3 regions of the Photobacterium sp. S4TG1 genome follow, and region 1 is predicted to be linked to each of the others. Evidence: riboswitches for the same ligand, from Rfam matches in the RefSeq annotation. Region 1 holds a riboswitch; each other region holds the start of a gene.

Evidence for each region. Region 1 has a riboswitch for thiamine pyrophosphate ahead of thiD (bifunctional hydroxymethylpyrimidine kinase/phosphomethylpyrimidine kinase). Riboswitches for the same ligand answer to the same signal wherever they lie in the genome.
Region 2: another riboswitch for thiamine pyrophosphate. It lies ahead of thiC (phosphomethylpyrimidine synthase ThiC); the one in region 1 lies ahead of thiD (bifunctional hydroxymethylpyrimidine kinase/phosphomethylpyrimidine kinase).
Region 3: another riboswitch for thiamine pyrophosphate. It lies ahead of thiB (thiamine ABC transporter substrate binding subunit); the one in region 1 lies ahead of thiD (bifunctional hydroxymethylpyrimidine kinase/phosphomethylpyrimidine kinase).

Annotation. Positions count from the first base shown of each region.
Region 1 is NZ_JAYXUH010000005.1:45,602-47,873, forward strand. Features, by position in the region: gene VXS03_RS08405 (ABC transporter ATP-binding protein) at 1-235, opposite strand, end outside; gene thiD (bifunctional hydroxymethylpyrimidine kinase/phosphomethylpyrimidine kinase) at 225-1,067, opposite strand; TPP riboswitch at 1,175-1,276, opposite strand; gene VXS03_RS08415 (hypothetical protein) at 1,664-2,149, shown strand.
Region 2 is NZ_JAYXUH010000017.1:91,306-93,577, reverse strand. Features, by position in the region: gene crcB (fluoride efflux transporter CrcB) at 1-273, opposite strand, end outside; gene VXS03_RS16805 (universal stress protein) at 478-900, shown strand; TPP riboswitch at 1,027-1,124, shown strand; gene thiC (phosphomethylpyrimidine synthase ThiC) at 1,241-2,272, shown strand, end outside.
Region 3 is NZ_JAYXUH010000014.1:37,304-39,575, forward strand. Features, by position in the region: gene thiP (thiamine/thiamine pyrophosphate ABC transporter permease ThiP) at 1-345, opposite strand, end outside; gene thiB (thiamine ABC transporter substrate binding subunit) at 358-1,389, opposite strand; TPP riboswitch at 1,464-1,580, opposite strand; gene VXS03_RS15065 (DUF547 domain-containing protein) at 1,609-2,272, opposite strand, start outside.

The DNA of each region.
Region 1 (2,272 bases):
GATTATCTGAGATTGTCAGTTGACCTTGCCATTGGGTACTTTCGTTGAGTAATCCGGCTAAAAACTTGATCAGGGTGCTTTTACCACAACCACTTTTACCCACCAGACAAGTCCATTTATTGGCGGCAATAGTTAGATTAAGGTTTTCAATTACCGCATTATTTTGCTGGTCATTTTTCGTTGAGTGATAGCGTAAACTGCCATTAGTAATGGTGATTTCCAGATCAGCGCACATGATGATGACCTGCAAAAAAGTGATTCACAGGGCCGTGACCATGGCCGATATTGAGTTCATCGGCAGCGGTTATGGCGGCAGTAATGTAGCGTTTAGCCAAGGTAGTTGCCGTTGTAAGATCATTGCCTTGAGCTAAATAAGATGCGATAGCCGCAGACAGAGTACAACCCGTGCCGTGAGTGTTGTTAGTGTTAATGCGAGGTGTTGTCAGCTCAATAACGTCAGAGGCGAGAATGAGTAAATCAGTGCTATCACTACTTTGTTCTAAATGCCCACCTTTGAGTAACACTGCATGAGGATTAATCTCTCGTAATGCACTGATCATCGCTTGCATATCAGCCAGTGATTGTGGAATGTCTAAACCTGTTAATGCCGCCGCTTCTGGTAGGTTAGGGGTAATAATATCAGCCAGTGGTAGCAATTCTGTTTTGAGAGTAGTTATAGCCTGTTGTTGTAATAGCACATCACCGCTGGTGGCTACCATTACTGGATCAATGACTAAAAATGGTGGTTTGTAATGACGAATTTTTGCAGCAACTAGTCGAATAATATCACTGTCGGCGAGCATGCCAATTTTGACGGCTTGAATATTTAAATCGCTGAATACGGCGTCCAGCTGCTGCTCAACCATATCAAGAGGAATGGCAAGTATGCCGCTAACACCTTGCGTATTTTGGGCGGTAATCGCCGTAATAACCGAGCAAGCATAACTACCTGTTGCTGAAATGGCTTTAATATCAGCTTGAATCCCCGCGCCGCCGCCACTGTCTGATCCTGCAATCGTCAATACAATAGGGGTAGTTGTGTGATGCGATGATGGGGTGTGTGGCATACTTCATTCCTTACGCGCTAGCATCAGGAACAAGTTATCAAGCGGGAAGTGTAAACTGCGGCATGAGAGTGTGCAGTTGACTTAGCTTGCATCTATTAACGTTGATAATCCGTTGATAGTTAGTTCCCTCCGCCAGTGCTAACTGGTTCAGGTTCAACGGGTCCCACCATTTACAGTGATCTCAGCTTAACGCCCCCCGACTAATGGCAATTATCCTAATTCAGAATAATTTAATTGTCACTCTATTTTATTAAGAAATAACACGTTACGAATACTACGCGAGATTGTTAACACATAACATATTAAATTGGTGAATGTTTTATTGTTGTGAGCTGAAGTGGTTTTTTATGGAGAGCGTAAAAAGTTGTTACTTTTTTACATCATAAATTGAAAGTGTTTATTACTACGTATTTATATATATTTAAATACGTAGTAAGTAGATAAGCATATACTGTATTTCTTGGTTAAATGTAATGCTATCGACAATATAAAAAAGTATAAATAGGTAAAAATTGCATTTTATCTTACTTTTTTATATGTATATAATATTAAAAGAAAAGTGAAAATTATACTTAGTTGTATGGATAGGAAAAGGTATGTTAGCTAAAAAAATGGCTGCGCCGCAAGATATGCAAAATGGCGCTATATTCAGCACTAAAAAATATGGTTTGGTTCGTGTTATTGAATATTACAACACACACACAGTTATTGTTTTTTTCGAAAATACGGGAAACATTCGATCTATTAGTGCTGCAAAGTTAAGAAGTGGGCTGTTAGCGGACCGCTCGGTACCTCCTGAATCTATTATGGTTGGTGAAAAAATCAAATCACAGAAACATGGTTTACTAACTATTGTACAAGTTGAATCAGAAAATATTGTATTGTTGATAAATGATAGCGGTGAAGAAGTTAGATTATTATTACCAACAGTGCAAAAAATGAAATTAAAAGCGAATGAAGATAAAATTATAAAAGAAGAATCCAAAGAGATAATATCGTTAAGTTCTCTTACTAAAAGAAATAAAAAAACTAAAGACATAAATACGTTATTGAAAAAGATGCTGACAGATTATGGTAAATAATAGATATATATGTTTAATCTACTAATTTATATAATAGTATAATGCCCATCACAATTTTGATTATCTTATAAATTGCTAATAAACTTTTTTATTAATAATAATATATTAAGTAGATCTGCGTCA
Region 2 (2,272 bases), on a different contig from region 1:
AATGTTATCCATTGAAAAGGTTGAGAAGGTCGTTAATGCTCCAAGAAAGCCTAAGCCAATCATTGGGCGCCATGGTGCTGCCTCAATCATTCCTTGATTTAATCCCGACATTAATAGTCCCATAATTAGCGAACCAATAATATTGACGGTTAATGTTCCGTATGGGAAGCCACGGCCAAATAAAATAACGCAAAGCTCCGAAATTAAGTATCGTGAGCAGGCGCCGAATGCACCACCAATTGCGATGAATCCTAGTAATATATATTGGCTCATTGGTATCTCGTTTCAGTTAAAAGTGATAATTAAAAACCGTCATAATAATCGCTTGTTGAGTTAGTTAATACTCTCGATAACTGCAATCATTGATTTAAGCGTAAATTAAAATGTCGGCACATAGTTGGTTGTATAGCTACATTTATAGCATCATAATCATAACTAAGAAATTAACTACTGGGCGTTGGCTCATGGAGATAGGCTATGTCGCTATATCAAACAATATTACTTGCTGTTAATCCTGAAGATAAATTTGCTCATAAATTAATGGTAAAGGCTGGAATTATTGCAGACCAAAATAATGCTGAATTGCATATTGCTTATGTTGAGCCTGGTATTGGTAATGTGAGTTTTATTGATGTTGAGATTGAACTGCAAGAAGAGCACGATGCAATTGCTAAACAGCGGATGTCACAATTATCAGAGTTAGCGGCAGCTTCATCTTACCCTGTTTCGGGATTACATATTGCTAATGGTGATATTACTAAGCATATCGAAGAATTAGCTGAAAAAGTTGAAGCTAAGTTGGTTATTACGGGTTATCACAAATCTACTATTCATCTTTTTGGTGATGTAAGTGAAACATTAGCTCAGCACCTTAAGTGCGATGTACTTATCTCACAATAAACATTGTAGTGATTACCATGAAATTAAAGCCGTGGAAATTGCACGGCTTTTTGCTATCTGTCACTATGTGTTATATTTATTGTTAATAAACTGTTGCGATCACAACCAAAGTACTTATACTAATTCACTTACTTGTCGGAGTGCCATATGGCTGAGACCGCATTGCGGGATCCGTTGAACCTGATCAGGCTAATACCTGCGAAGGGAACAAGAGGTTATCTTTACTACATATCCTTATTGAGGATCACTGTACGTATTTGATGATGCATAATTGTATGCATCGCTCTTGTTTACGCCCATCTGATAAGCACTTTTCCCTATAATATTAAAGGAAATTGCTGTGTCGAATCGCAAGCAAGCGAGATTGGAAGCGAAACAATTTATCGAGTCATTAACGGCTCAACCCTATCCTAATTCACGAAAAGTCTATGTTACTGGTAGTCGTGCTGATATTTCAGTACCGATGCGAGAAATCGCTTTAGCTGATAGCCTTATTAGTGGTCCTAAACAACACCCTATTTTTGAACCGAACCAACCTATTTGTGTTTATGATACTTCTGGATTTTATACCGATCCTGACCATTCCATAGATATTTATCGTGGTTTGCCTCCTGTGCGCCAAGCGTGGATCATTGAGCGTAATGATACTGAATTATTATCTGAATTAAGTTCTGACTACGCTAATGAACGCTTACATGATCAGAGTTTGGATTCATTGCGTTTTAATCAGCGCGCTCCAACTCGACGTGCTAATAACGGTAAGTGTGTAACTCAACTGCATTACGCCCGCCAAGGTATTGTTACGCCTGAAATGGAATATATTGCGATTCGCGAAAATATGGGGCGAGCGCACTATGATGATGAAGCGCTAAATCAACAACACCCCGGCGTTAATTTTGGTGCTAATCTCCCTTTACAAATCACGCCTGAATTTGTGCGTCAAGAGGTTGCGGCTGGGCGTGCGATTATTCCTGCAAATATCAATCACCCAGAAGTTGAACCAATGATTATTGGGCGTAATTTTTTAGTAAAGGTTAATGCCAATATTGGTAATTCAGCCGTGAGCTCATCCATTGAAGAAGAAGTTGAGAAATTAGTATGGTCGACTCGGTGGGGCGGCGATACGGTGATGGATTTATCAACGGGACGTAATATTCATGAAACACGAGAATGGATCATTCGTAATAGTCCGGTACCCATTGGAACCGTGCCGATGTATCAAGCCTTAGAAAAAGTAAAGGGCGTTGCGGAAAATCTAAATTGGAATGTTTTTCGAGATACGTTATTAGAGCAAGCTGAGCAAGGTGTCGATTACTTTACGATTCATGCTGGCGTTTTATTACGGTATGTACCTATGACGGCTAAACGGGTG
Region 3 (2,272 bases), on a different contig from region 1:
GATGCCGCTTTTGCCATAGATAGCTAATAATCCAAATACAGCGACTAACACCGGCATAACTAGCGTCATCGCAAATAAACGTAATAATAACTGTTTGCCAATAAAATCACGTCGAGAAAATGCGTAAGCAATCGCTATTGCTGGCACAAGACTAAGTAAGGTCGATAATATCGCTTGATAAAAACTAAACCGAGTTACATGGCGTAGATAAGGATCATGCCATAAGCTACTCAGTTGCCATTGACCTGCATGAAGAATAAGGCTGGTGATTGCGGCGATCACCAGTAATAAAATAAGCCCGATACTTAATAGTCCGGGCAAAAGTTGAGTTATACGTTTATTCACAGCTGTATGCCATTATTGGGTCAGCGCTTGCTGCCATTCTCGAATCCATGCTTTACGCTTGTGAGCTACTTCATCAGCACTAAATTCTAATGCTTTATCTGGAATCGTTAGTTGGTCAAATGCCGCTGGTAGTGGTTGTTTGGTGACAGGATACATCCAGTTATGGGTTGCAATTTGAGATTGAAAACCGTCACTAACAATGAACTGTATAAATTGATCGGCCAGTTTAGGATGAGGACTGTTTTTCATTTTGGCGGCAACTTCAACTTGCATGTAATGGCCTTCTTTAAAATTGGCCGCTTTATATTGGTTTTTATGCTCTTCCATAATGTGATAAGCCGGAGAGGTGGTATAAGACAATACCATATCAGCTTCACCATCAAGGAACATACTGTAAGCTTCTGACCAGCCTTTGGTGACGGTAACGGTATGTTTAGCTAATTGTTGCCAGGCGGCAGCAGCTTTATCACCATACACTGATTTCATCCATAACATCAGCCCTTGACCTGGAGTTGATGTGCGTGGATCTTGGTAGATCACACTGATGTTTTGATCGTTAACCAGCGCTTTTAAACTGGTTGGTGGGTTGGATAATTTATTGCTGTTATAAACAAATGCAAAATAGCCATAATCAAAAGGAATAAAAGTATCGTCATGCCAGCCTTTTGGGAGTGTTAACTTGCTAAGATCAACCTGTTGTTTAGCTAATAACCCTGTTTGTTTAGCTTCGGTCATTAGGTTGTTATCAAGTCCTAATAAAATATCTGCTCTACTGCTATTACCTTCTAAACGGACTCTATTTAAGATAGAAACCCCATCTTCTAACGATACAAAATTAACCTTACAACCATCACATTGGGCTTCAAAGGCTTTTTTAATGAGCGGTCCAGGTCCCCATTCAGACGAAAATGAGCTGTAGGTATAAACATTAAGGGTATTATCTGCGGCAAAAACATTACTTGAGAGCAATGTGATTGAAAGTAAGGGTAATAGGGTATAATTGATTTTCACTATGCGCTCCTCATGCTTACATTCTGCAAACATAATAGAAAAAGAGAGCGGCACAGGGTTGAGAGGTGTTAGCAGCATGCTGTAATAGCAGCTAGACAGGGGTAAATACCCATGTGTATCTCAATTCCTACGCCAGCATTACCTGGTTCAGGTTCAATGGGTTCTGTTATATCAAACAAGATAATAACAACAATCTCAGCCTAATGGCTCCCCAATGAGAACATGCATATTGTACCTGTAACTTGTACTAAGTTATAGCTTCTGATTTAACTGCCAATTGTAGTCAAATTTAATGTTATCGCCATTGATTTTTTGATGCTCTCGATAATGGTTTATATGCTGCAACAAGGCCTGTCGATTACCAAAATCAACGCTATACCAGTCATAAATTGACGATAAAGTTGTTTGTTTTGAGTTTGTACGTACCCCTTTATTACTATTAATAAAACGGCTGGCAGCATTATTGAGTTGTTGATCAAGGTGATGACTGTCAAATACTTGAGGGAGTAAATCAGGACAACCTAAGCTCGCACAATTAACCGCATAATGAATGCGAGGATCACGCCAGATCGGACGTAATATACGATGCTCAATGTCATTTAAACTTAAGGTTTTATTTGTGATGGTCACAATGGGTTGATCCCAAGGGCCAAAACTGAAAAAACCACCGAGTTTAGTAATAGATGTAATCGGGTAATTATTAATGATCAATTGGACGGTAAGTGCATTATACAAATTAACCCAATAAGCAAATTGAACATCACGGTTATATTGGCGTGGATCAAGGTTAGATAAGTGATTGATATAATTCTGTAGTTGTTGTTTATCGGCAGGAGTAACGGCGTTATAACGAAACAGTGTTTGTTGTGGGCTAACAACTAAATATTTAGTTAATAATTGTTGCCATTGGTGATGA